DNA from 2 places in the Staphylococcus argenteus genome. Region 2 is predicted to be linked to the other one. Evidence: a T-box and tRNA genes for the amino acid it is inferred to sense, from the RefSeq annotation. Region 2 holds a T-box; the other holds one or more tRNA genes.
The links. A T-box is a leader RNA that pairs with one kind of tRNA and senses whether it is charged. The one in region 2 lies ahead of serS (serine--tRNA ligase), so its partner is inferred to be a tRNA-Ser.
Positions count from the first base shown of each region.

Region 1: it encodes a tRNA-Ser, which carries the amino acid that the T-box ahead of serS (serine--tRNA ligase) is inferred to sense. The anticodon was not compared.

Region 1 is NC_016941.1:973,717-980,544, reverse strand. It holds gene SAMSHR1132_RS04585 (lipoate--protein ligase) at 1-711, shown strand, start outside; gene SAMSHR1132_RS04580 (IDEAL domain-containing protein) at 792-1,010, opposite strand; gene SAMSHR1132_RS04575 (competence protein ComK) at 1,220-1,789, shown strand; tRNA gene SAMSHR1132_RS04570 (tRNA-Asn) at 1,931-2,005, shown strand; tRNA gene SAMSHR1132_RS04565 (tRNA-Ser) at 2,008-2,096, shown strand; gene SAMSHR1132_RS04560 (bifunctional metallophosphatase/5'-nucleotidase) at 2,282-3,790, opposite strand; gene SAMSHR1132_RS04555 (TrkH family potassium uptake protein) at 3,929-5,287, opposite strand; gene SAMSHR1132_RS04550 (S1C family serine protease) at 5,303-6,828, opposite strand, start outside.
Region 2 is NC_016941.1:8,845-15,672, forward strand. It holds gene gyrA (DNA gyrase subunit A) at 1-837, shown strand, start outside; gene SAMSHR1132_RS00035 (NAD(P)H-hydrate dehydratase) at 926-1,738, opposite strand; gene hutH (histidine ammonia-lyase) at 2,063-3,577, shown strand; T-box leader at 3,652-3,866, shown strand; gene serS (serine--tRNA ligase) at 3,953-5,239, shown strand; gene SAMSHR1132_RS00050 (AzlC family ABC transporter permease) at 5,814-6,509, shown strand; gene SAMSHR1132_RS00055 (AzlD domain-containing protein) at 6,506-6,828, shown strand, end outside.

The DNA.
Region 1 (6,828 bases), 960 kb from region 2:
GGTAACAGTTTCCACAACTTCCAGAAATTCACAGAACCAATTGTTCAAGCGCTACAATCTTTAGGTGTTAATGCCGAATTAACTGGGCGCAATGATATTCAAGTAGGACAAGCAAAAATCTCAGGTAACGCAATGGTAAAAGTTAAAAATAGAATGTTTAGTCATGGTACATTAATGTTAAACAGTGATTTAGATGAAGTTCAAAACGCTCTAAAAGTTAATCCAGCTAAAATTAAGTCTAAAGGTATTAAGTCGGTACGTAAACGCGTAGCAAACATTCAAGAATTTTTAAATGAACCATTAGAGATTGAAGAATTTAAGAAAATTATCTTGAAAACAATCTTTGGAGAAACTGAAGTAGAAACGTATCATTTAACGGATGAAGATTGGAAAAATATTGAAAAATTAAGCAATGACAAATATAGAACTTGGGAATGGAATTATGGTAGAAACCCTAAATATAACTTTGAACGCGAGGAAAAATTTGAAAAAGGATTTGTACAAATCAAATTTGATGTTAAGCGTGGTAAAATCGAACATGCAAAAATTTTCGGAGATTTCTTTGGTGTTGGAGATGTAACTGACCTTGAAAATGCATTAGTTGGTTGTCTACACGACTTTGAGCATATAGAAGAAGCTCTATCAGAATATGATTTATATCATTATTTTGGTGATATTGATAAATACGAATTAATTCGATTAATGTCGTAAATGATAAAAGGACTATTCTTACATGTATGAAATGTTAAGAATAGTCCTTTTATGATTGCGTTATGGAATTCGAATCAATATTATTCACCGAGAAATGCCTCCAAATTTTTGTATTCTGTCGTATATTGATTAAATGCTGCTTCATCTTTATTGACGAGTGCGTCATCTATGAGTTCTACGAGCTGTCGTTTTCTTACCTCTCGGAGTGCTTCATTGATAATTAATTCAATACCTAAATCATTGACGGTTGTGACAAATGCTTCTAAAGTTGTATGTTTAACATTAGTATTGTATTTCATAGAAATCACTACCTTTCTTTAATTTATAATAAGTATACATTTTTCTAATTTTGAAATCAATGAATATTCTGACTATTAAGCAAAAATTATTGTAGTTTTTCACCAAAACAATAACTTGACAACTTGAAATTTTATTATAAAATATCTTTATATCATTAATTGTATTTTTATATTAATGGTTTAAAACTTAATAAAGCGAGGTTTTGCTTATGTATTCTCAAAATATTTATGTGATACGCAAAGGAGACATGGTTATTCGACCAGCATTTGATGATGATGATCAAAGAAATGGTAGTGAAATTATCCGGTTTGATAAAACGCGTATACAAAATCCATTTAAAGTCCAGAAAATCATAGAACGCTCTTGCAAATTTTATGGTAATACATACCTTGGCAAGAAAGCAGAAACAAACCGCATTACTGGCATTTCTAGTAAACCACCTATTTTACTAACACCCTTATTTCCAACTTATTTTTTCCCAACTCATTCTGACAGACAACACGAAAACATTTGGCTAAATATGCATTATATAGAAAATATTAAAGAATTAAAAAATCGTAAATGTAAAGTAACTTTTATTAATAACGAATCAATTATTCTTCATGTTTCATACCACAGTTTATGGCATCAATATAACAATTCCATTTTTTACTACTATATGGTAGATAAACAATCTCGTATGGTTTCTAAAAATCCCGATCAACCTATAGATTATAATAAAGCCACATTAAACGTATTTGAAGCATTAACACGTTATTCCCTATTCGAAGATAAATAAATTGTTTATTTTTAAAATATGCGGAATGTTTTATAAATATAGTGTAAATGTTCTGCATATTTTTTTATGGTATCTATTGCAAATTAACTTAATCTTGTTATAATAATATTTGTGCTTGATATTCAAACACATACAAATTAATCCACAGTAGCTCAGTGGTAGAGCTATCGGCTGTTAACCGATCGGTCGTAGGTTCGAGTCCTACCTGTGGAGCCATTGGAAACGTACTCAAGTTGGCTGAAGAGGCGCCCCTGCTAAGGGTGTAGGTCGCGAAAGCGGCGCGAGGGTTCGAATCCCTCCGTTTCCGTTACATGCTTAAATGGTATAAACCATTTAAGCTTTTTTATTTATTTTTTAAAGTAGATTTTAAATGCTTGTCAATCAGCTATAATGCATATTCTAAAACTTAAAAACCTTTCTTAGCTGAAATTCTCTAAGAAAGGTTTTTAAGTTTAGTTAATCTTGTCTATTTTGTTATGATGCAACGGTTCACTATTTTCGAACTATAAAGTTCTCTTTACATTTAATGCTATAATCTGGATCTTTTAACTTTTCTGCAATCAACGTACTCATTGTATCCTCATAAGACTCATGAACGATTGCATCTTTCAAATAATTTTTGTAATTTCTAAAACAATAATCTGTCATTGTAATTCTATAAGTCTTTTCTAAATTAATATTTTCTAATTCAACACGGTGCCCCGGATCTCGGCTCATATCAATCGCATAGTTAAACCCCTGCCACATTGTACATAACGTTTCATCAATGATTGTTAAACTTAATTGTTCATCAACAAAATCTAGATGAGAATAACTATATTCCAACATATCTTTAATATTTTGACCATTCACCGTCATATCCATCGGTTTGTCAGGATACGGATACGCATGATATAAATCTTCATTTCTAATCTGACCATGTAACCCTTTCTCACCATTCATAGGTACATGAACACATGTAATATCATTATTAAATGCAAGTTTAATAGCATCATGTAGCAACTGTGAAAACGGATGATTTTGACAAACTAAATCTTGCAAACCATTAACTGTTAAGTTTAATTCATTATTATTTATCACTTCTTGAGACCAAAATGCCACAGCTTTTCGATCATAAAATGTTAAATCTAGCAATTCTTGATTTTCTTCATACTCATTCAAGTCTATTACCTTAGAATCAATACACTCAACTTCATAAGTTGTTGTACGCTTTTTAAAATTAATTGAAAGGTGTACAAGTTCTTTTGCATCTTGTCCTGCTTGGACGTAATACGTTTCATGGTCTTGACCTACAATTGTTTGATGCTGATGTGCCGTTATCATTAAATCTATAACACCAATTTCTTCCATTAATTTTTCCGCTTCATTTGAATTTGCCTTTTTATTTTTTGTTTTATTACTAATTTTATTCAGCCCACCATGATAAATAACTATTAAAAAATCAGGCTCCTCAACCTCATGTATATATCTAATCCAACGTTTAGATGCTAATAAAGTTTTTTCAATAGTAACATCTTGCTCCATTTCAGAATACTCATTTTCCATTAGACCATCAGCAGTGACGCCTACGATTGCGATTTTTAAATCACCGAAATTCTTAATACAGTATGGTGTTGAAAAATAAGGTTCCTTAGTAACATTATATTCTATATTAGCTGATAACCACGGAAAGCGCGCTAGTGCAATTGATCGTGTTAAAAATGATAATCCAAATTTAAATTCACTTGGACTTACACCACTTGCATCATAATGCATTCGATTCATTAACTTAATCATAGGGTGACGTTTGTAAGGTGCAACAATTGCATAGTAATATGCTGCTAGAGAACCAGCTAAACTACCTCCACTATCTAACAAAATTACACGATGGTTTTGTGATTTAACTTGGTTAACATAAGTACCTGCTCTATAAATATTGGAACCATAATCTCCATTTAAAAAATGACTATGCATATCTGACGTAGTTAAGATTTCTATATTAATATTCTCGTTCATTTCCATCTCGTTACACCTCTCATTGTTACTAGTTTACCATGTTCAATACTAATCGTCTTATATAATAAGTTAAAAATACAAACTAAAAAAGCAATCTAAGTTCAAGTTAAAATCAACATTAACTAAACTTAAATTGCTTTTATATTATCCTATTTGTATACGCTCTTTTGGATAATGGAATTTATCTGGTTCTCTTCGTCCTGCAATCATTATAATGAATGATATCAATCCGACACGTCCGATAAACATTAATACCATAAGAACAACCTTTGAAACGTCACTGATATCACTCGTGACACCAAGTGAAAGCCCACAAGTTCCAAATGCAGACATGACTTCAAAAAATACTTGTAAAAATGTTAACTTACCATTTTCAGTAGCTGAGATAATAAGCATACCTAAGAATGTTAAGATTGTTGCCATAGTAAACACAGCAAATGAACGTTGAATATCCATAATGTGTACTTCTCTATTGAATGCTTTAATTGATGTTTTATCAGCATTATTACTAAAGTTAATTAAAAATAAAATTAAAATCGCAAATGTCGTGGTACGTATTCCACCACCAACTGAACTTGGTGAAGACCCAATAAACATTAAAATCCCCATAATGATGTTTGTAGGGTCACTTAACGTTGTTACATCAATAGTTTGTAAACCCGCGCTTCTCGTTGTCGCTGATTGAAATAACGAATAGAATAATGATTGATGCCAACTCAAACCTTTAAACGCATGGTTATGTTCAAATAACAATATGGCTAAAACGCCTATAATAAATAAGAAAAAATATGTTGATGTCGTAATTTTAGTAAATAAAGAAAATCTAAAATTCGTAACTCTATTTTGTATATAAGCTTTTACTTCCAATAATACCGGAAAACCGATAGATCCTAATATAATTAAAAAGATTACAATACCTTGCACAAAGTAGTCATGCGCATATGGTATTAATGATTTACCTGTAATATCTAATCCTCCATTTGTTGTTGCAGAAATGGAGACAAAAACCCCTTGCATGATTGCATACTTTAAATCTGGATTATCCCGATAAAAGTAAAAGGCCAATAGCATTGCACCTACAAGTTCGATTACAAATATTGATTTTACAATATCGATAATTAACTTTACTGTCCCACTCATCGTATTTTTATTATTATCTAACATAATTAACTGGCGTTCTCTAATTCCAATGTGTTTCCCTAATACAACCCATAACATCGTACCAATTGCCATTACACCAATCCCACCAATATTTAAAATAACGAGAATGATTAATTGACCAAATGTAGAGTATGTATCAACAATACTTATTGGAGACAACCCAGTAACGCTTATACCAGAAACAGCAACAAACAAAGTGTCAATAGGATTTACTTCTACACCAGGTTTATGAACATACGGTAAGTTTAATAATAAAAATGCAACGACAATGGCAACAATGTAATACAACACAATACCTTGTTGAGGACTAGATCTTTTTATAAACTGGCTAAAAATTGACACGTTATCACCTCAACATTATTTAAGTTTAATATTTATTTCTTTTTCTTTACCATCTCTATAAATTTTAGCTGTAACTGATTTCAAATCATCTTTATGGCTAAATATAATTTGTCTAAAGCGCAAATCATCTTCTAAAAGTTTACCATCTACTTCAACGATGACATCTCCACGTTTTAGACCTGATCGTTCTGCTAAACCTTTATTGTCAACCTGATCAACAACAACACCATTTTTAATACTACCTGGTATTTTTGTTGCTTGTCTTTCATAACTATTTAGATTAGCAATATTCTTCATTTTAACACCTACATCTGGATAGTCAATTTTACCCTTTTGCTCTAAATCTTTCGTAATCTTTTGAACTTCATTAACTGGAATTGCAAATGCCATATTTTCAACATTTTGCATACTAATTTTAGCCGCTACAACACCAATTAACTTACCTTCTCTATTCACAACAGCACCACCAGAGTTCCCTGGATTTACTGATGCATCGACTTGAAATGCCTTCATTAACATGTCGTATTTATTGTCTTTATCAAAATCAATTGGCACATTTCTGTTTAGTCCTGAAATGATGCCTTCAGTTACTGTTCCTTTAAAATCAATACCTAAAGGATTTCCAACAACTAATATTGGCTCTCCTAAAACTAAATTATTTGAGTCGCCAATCGCTATTTCTTTTACCGAACTATCTGAAGAAGTCGCTTTTACTACCGCTAAATCTGACCATTTGTCTTTTCCTAATACTTTTCCGACAACACTCTTATTATTAGCAAATGTAATTTTTTGATTTTCTTTATTACCAACAACATGTGCATTCGTAACTATATACAATGTATCTCCAGATTTTTTATAGACAACACCTGAACCAACTTCATCTTGTGATGCTTTATCTTTAGGTAATGAAGAATCCTTTGATGTTTCATTTTCTACAGTAACAACTGACTTAACGGTATTATTAGCATTTTTCATAGTGTTAGTATATTTTTGAGCATCTATATCACTACTATCATTCATTCGATCATTTTTATTCACGTTATTAAATATTGCATTTAAAATGATAATCAAAATGATAATTCCAATTAAAATGATTATTTTAGGCCAATACATCAGCCAAAACTTTTTCACTAAGCTACCAAATTCATTACCTGATTTATTTTTATTTTCTGAATTAGATGCATGATGTTTCGATGTTTTGTGGTGTTTAGATGATGCATGTTTTTCAGTTTTTTTATTACTAGATGACACATTGTCAGTATGCTGATTTTTATTATTTTTAAAATGATTCTTAGCAGTGTTTTTTTGATTATCATTTTGTGCTTTAGGCTTTACTTCTTTATTCTTATCATTTTTATTTAAAAACACTTCAGGCTGATTAATACTGTCAGCATTATTGTCAGCTTGTTCGATTTCATTTCTATTTTTATCAAGGTCGTCAGTTGTGTCATGTACTCGCTTTTGATTTAAAGGTTTATCTTCTTGAACATTAGTTACTTCATCTTTATCTTTTGAACCAGCTTCATTAACACTTTCTGTTT
Region 2 (6,828 bases):
GAAAACTTCTTAGTGTTTGCAACGAAACGTGGAATTGTAAAACGTTCAGCATTAAGTAACTTCTCAAGAATTAACAGAAATGGTAAGATTGCTATTTCATTTAGAGAAGATGACGAGTTAATCGCAGTACGTTTAACAAGTGGTCAAGAAGATATCTTGATTGGTACTTCTCATGCATCATTAATTCGATTCCCTGAATCAACATTACGTCCTTTAGGTCGAACTGCAACAGGTGTGAAAGGGATTACACTTCGTGAAGGTGACGAAGTTGTAGGGCTTGATGTAGCTCATGCAAATAGTGTTGATGAAGTATTAGTTGTTACTGAAAATGGCTATGGTAAACGTACGCCAGTAAATGACTATCGCTTATCAAATCGTGGTGGTAAAGGTATTAAGACTGCAACGATTACTGAACGTAACGGTAATGTTGTTTGTATTACAACTGTTACTGGTGAAGAAGATTTAATGATTGTTACAAATGCAGGTGTTATTATTCGACTAGACGTTGCAGATATTTCGCAAAATGGTCGTGCAGCACAAGGTGTTCGTTTAATTCGCTTAGGTGATGATCAATTTGTTTCTACTGTTGCTAAAGTAAAAGAAGATGCAGAAGATGAAGCAAATGAAGATGAGCAATCAACTTCAGCTGTATCTGAAGATGGTACAGAGCAACGACATGAAGCGGTTGTAAATGATGAAACACCAGGAAATGCAATTCATACTGAAGTGATTGAATCAGAAGAAACTGATGATGATGGACGTATTGAAGTAAGACAAGATTTCATGGATCGTGTTGAAGAAGATATACAACAAGCATCAGATGATGATGAAGAATAATATAAAAAATAAGACTTCCCTGAATGTAGGGGAGTCTTATTTTTATGCTAGAAAGCAATGCTATACTATATTCAATGATTAGTAATGATTAACTTTCTAATTGCTTCATTGCGTATGGTATTTCATTGATAAGTCTTGATGGTGGCACCACATACATATCTTTTGCAAGGTTTTCACCAATGAAACTATGTGTATATGTGGCACTCATAACCGCTTCTTTTAAGTTATCGAATTGACCGACAAAACTTGTAATCATACCGGCAAGTGTATCACCCATACCTCCAGTAGCCATCGCAGGGCTACCAATTGTCAATTTAAAGTCTTCATCTTTAAAGAAAATTTCAGTACCATGTTTTTTAAGTACAACTGTTGCACCTAAACGATCTACCGCTTCACGATTACGTTCATATGTTTGTTCCTCAATTGGGATACCGCTTAAACGTTCCCATTCTTTAAGGTGAGGAGTAAATATGACACGACATGTAGGTAATTGTGGTTTAAGTTTACTAAAAATTGTAATTGCATCACCATCGACAATCAAGTTTTGATGTGGTTGTATATTTTGTAATAGGAATGTAATGGCATTATTCCCTTTAAAATCAACACCAAGTCCGGGACCAATAAGGATACTATCAGTCATTTCAATCATTTTCGTTAACATTTTCGTATCATTAATATCGATAACCATGGCTTCTGGACAGCGCGAATGTAATGCTGAGTGATTTGTTGGATGTGTTGCTACAGTGATTAAACCACTACCGCTAAATACACATGCACGAGCCGCTAACATAATGGCACCACCTAAGTTAGCAGATCCACCAATTAATAAAATTTTGCCATAATCACCTTTATGTGAATCTTCTTTACGCTTAGGAATGTTAATAGAATTTAACGTTTCCATAGTGATATAACCTCCCATGTAAAAGCTTTTCCAAATATATTCAATTTTAAAAATATATAGTAAGTTTTAACAAAATGTATTATAAATATGTGAATTCATTATTATTTGTCGTTAAATACAATAGAAAATACTATACCTGTATATGCAATTCGTCAATAGATAAATTATTAAATATACTTGCAACAATATTATTATCCTTTAATACGCTACAATAGTGCTCTGATAATAGGTTATAAATGTACTTAAAACCATTGTTTCAATAAATATGAAAACGTATACTTCAAGAAGGATGGGTTTCTTAATATTAACAAGGGGGTAACATGTATGACATTATATTTAGATGGAGAAACACTAACAATTGAGGGTATTAAATCATTTTTACAACAACAATCTAAGATAGAAATTGTTGATGAGGCATTAGAGCGTGTCAAAAAAAGTAGAGATGTAGTTGAACGTATTATTGAAAATGAAGAAACAGTTTATGGCATTACAACAGGATTCGGATTATTTAGTGATGTGCGTATAGACCCAACACAATACAATGAATTACAAGTGAACCTTATACGTTCACATGCTTGTGGATTAGGTGAGCCATTTTCAAAAGAAGTAGCGCTCGTCATGATGGTATTAAGATTAAACACATTATTAAAGGGGCATTCAGGTGCTACTTTAGACCTCGTAAGACAATTACAATTCTTCGTAAATGAGCGTATTATACCAGTGATTCCGCAACAAGGTTCGCTTGGTGCATCAGGAGATTTAGCGCCACTATCACATTTAGCATTAGCATTAATTGGTGAAGGAAAAGTGTTTTATAAAGATATAGAAATGGATAGTGCAGACGTATTAAAGCAATTAGATAGACCACCTTTGAAACTGCAGGCTAAAGAAGGTTTAGCATTGATTAATGGTACGCAAGCTATGACAGCACAAGGTGTCATTAGTTATATAGAGGCAGAAGATTTAGGATATCAATCTGAATGGATTGCAGCATTAACACATCAGTCGCTCAATGGCATTATAGATGCATATCGTCATGAAGTGCACGCTGTTCGAAATTTTCAGGAACAAATTAATGTGGCAGCACGCATGCGTGATTGGTTAGAAGGATCAAAATTAACAACCCGACAAGCAGAAATTCGTGTACAAGACGCATATACGCTACGTTGCATTCCACAAATTCATGGCGCAAGTTTTCAAGTATTTAACTATGTTAAACAACAATTAGAATTTGAAATGAATGCGGCTAATGATAATCCATTAATATTTGAGGAAACAGATGAAACATTAGTCATTTCAGGTGGTAACTTCCATGGCCAACCGATTGCCTTTGCTTTGGATCATCTTAAATTAGGTGTAAGTGAATTAGCGAATGTATCTGAGCGTCGTCTTGAGAGATTAGTAAATCCTCAGTTAAATGGCGATTTACCAGCATTTCTTAGTCCGGAGCCAGGATTGCAAAGTGGCGCAATGATTATGCAATATGCTGCAGCAAGCCTTGTTTCTGAAAATAAAACTTTAGCTCATCCTGCAAGTGTAGATTCTATTACATCGTCTGCAAATCAAGAAGATCATGTATCTATGGGCACCACAGCAGCTAGACATGGTTATCAAATTATTGAAAATGCAAGACGTGTGCTGTCAATTGAGTGTGTGATTGCATTACAAGCAGCAGAGTTGAAAGGTATTGAAGGATTATCACCAAAAACACGTCGTAAATATGAAGAGTTTCGAAGCATAGTGCCTTCTATTACACATGATCGTCAATTTCATAAAGATATTGAAGCGGTTGCACATTATTTAAAGCAATCTCTTTATCAAACGTCTGGATGTCATTAAATCGACATGAAGTAAGTTCTTAATCGTCACTTGAAAAAGCAAATATAGTTTGCTATATTAAAACTAACTTAATAAGATATTGTTCGTAGGACAAGTAATATACGGTGTTTGATGTCAGAGAGCTTGTGGTTAGTGTGAACAAGAATCAACCTATATATGAATCTACCTACTTAATTGAAAGAACAATCGGTAATAACCGTTATTTTAGTGAAGTGCAATTTAGATTTTAGTGTATAACTATATCTAAAATTGTTAAATAGGGTGGCAACGCGTAGACCACGTCCCTTGTAGGGATGTGGTCTTTTTTTATTTTCAAAAATAAAATGCATGTTACTCAATAATAAATGATAATTTTTTGGGAAAGGATGAATGTTAATGTTAGATATTAAACTTTTTAGAAATGAGCCTGATCAAGTTAAGAGCAAAATTGAATTACGCGGAGATGATCCAAAAGTTGTAGATGAAATTTTAGAATTGGATGAGCAACGACGTAAATTGATTAGTGCTACAGAAGAAATGAAAGCACGTCGTAATAAAGTAAGTGAAGAAATTGCTTTAAAAAAACGTAATAAAGAAAATGCCGATGATGTAATAGCTGAAATGCGCACATTAGGTGACGATATTAAAGAAAAAGATAATCAATTAAATGAAATAGATAATAAAATGACAAGTATACTTTGTCGTATTCCGAACTTAATTAGTGATGATGTACCTCAAGGTGAATCTGACGAAGATAACGTTGAAGTTAAAAAGTGGGGTACACCACGTGAATTTGATTTTGAACCAAAAGCACATTGGGACATTGTTGAAGAATTAAAAATGGCTGATTTTGATCGTGCAGCTAAAGTTTCAGGTGCGCGTTTTGTATACTTAACAAATGAAGGTGCGCAATTAGAACGTGCTTTAATGAATTATATGATTACAAAACATACAACACAACATGGTTATACAGAAATGATGGTACCACAACTTGTGAACGCAGATACAATGTATGGTACAGGTCAATTACCTAAATTTGAAGAAGATTTATTTAAAGTAGAAAAAGAAGGATTATATACAATTCCAACTGCTGAAGTACCTTTAACGAATTTCTATCGTAATGAAATTATTCAACCAGGTGTACTTCCTGAAAAATTCACTGGTCAATCTGCATGTTTCCGAAGTGAAGCGGGATCAGCTGGTAGAGATACAAGAGGGTTAATTCGTTTACACCAATTCGATAAAGTAGAAATGGTACGTTTCGAACAACCAGAAGATTCATGGAATGCTTTAGAAGAAATGACAACAAATGCAGAAGCAATTCTAGAAGAATTAGGCTTACCATATCGTCGTGTTATTTTATGTACTGGTGATATCGGTTTTAGCGCAAGTAAAACATATGATTTAGAAGTTTGGTTACCAAGTTACAATGACTATAAAGAAATTAGTTCATGTTCTAACTGTACTGATTTCCAAGCGCGTCGTGCAAATATTCGATTCAAACGTGATAAAGCAGCTAAACCAGAATTAGCACATACATTAAATGGTAGTGGTTTAGCAGTTGGACGTACATTTGCTGCTATCGTTGAAAACTACCAAAATGAAGATGGAACAGTAACAATTCCAGAAGCATTAGTACCATTTATGGGTGGTAAAACACAAATTTCAAAACCAGTTAAATAATTAAAGATTTGTAATAAAAAGTGGTGACGAATCTGTCACCACTTTTTTGTTGCGAAAATTAATATTATGGAGCCATCGTTAACAGCTCATATGAATAAAATTTTTACTCTATTTGTCAATATAATTATGGAGCCAACGATGAATCATCCTGATGGACGAAAGCTATATTAACTATCACCATATTTAATGATGCGGTGCACATATACTACTCTTGATGCATGAATAGGAAGCGTTATTACATATAAATATTATCAGAGGAGGGGGAAGGGGAGGAGATGTGGAATAAAGAGTGAGACAAACAGCATAAAAAATATGGAAAAATGCCTAAAAGAACATTATTAAAACACTTCAATGCAAGACGAAAATTTTATATAAACGTAGGGATGTCTTAAGTTTTTATTCAAAAATTCTGACAAATAAAATACTACAACAAAAGCGTTTTGAAACTCACGTAAGTCTAACGTAAGACAAACCGAAGTCTAAAAATATTGCTTGTGTATATGAAGTGTATTAGACTAGGTATATTATTTTTACGTAATTATAAACATTAAAAATATTAAAGGAGGGTGAACAGATGACATCGCATTTAAGTTTCAGGCAAGGCGTAAAAGAATGTATTCCTACTTTGTTTGGTTATGCAGGTGTTGGTATTTCGTTTGGCATTGTAGCGGCATCACAAAATTTCAGTATTTTAGAAATCACATTGTTATGTCTTATTATATACGCTGGTGCTGCTCAATTTATTATGTGCGCGTTGTTTATTGCAGGAACGCCAATATCAGCGATTGTATTAACTACATTCATTGTAAATTCTAGAATGTTCCTCTTGAGTATGTCGCTTGCGCCAAATTACAAAACATATGGGTTTTGGAACCGTATAGGATTAGGTTCATTAGTAACTGATGAAACATTTGGTGTTGCCATTACACCTTATTTAAAAGGAGAACCCATCAATGATCGATGGCTGCACGGTCTGAATATAACGGCATATTTATTTTGGACAGTTTCATCTGTAGCTGGGGCTTTATTTGGAAAATATATTTCAAATCCGCAAGCATTAGGTTTAGATTTTGCCATTACAGCCATGTTTATCTTTTTGGCAATTGCACAATTCGAATCAATCACTAAGTCACGATTAAGAATATACATTGTATTAGTTATTGTAGTAATTGTAATGATGTTATCTTTAAGCTTATTTATGCCTTCTTACCTTGCCATATTATTTGCAGCAACAATTGCGGCTGCGTTAGGAGTGATGATGGAACGATGACAACGAATATGAACATGTTAATACTTATTTTATTATGCGGCATCGTAACATTACTAATTCGAATCATTCCTTTTATCATGATTTCTAAAGTACAGTTACCAGATGTCGTTGTTCGATGGCTTTCATTTATTCCTATTACATTATTTACGGCACTGGTCATCGATAGCATCATTCAACAAACATCACATAGCGATGGATATACACTGAATATACCTTATATCATTGCATTAATTCCTACTGTTGTTTTATCAATAATTACACGCAGTTTAACTATTACAATTATTAGTGGGATTATTATCATGGCTGCACTAAGATTTTT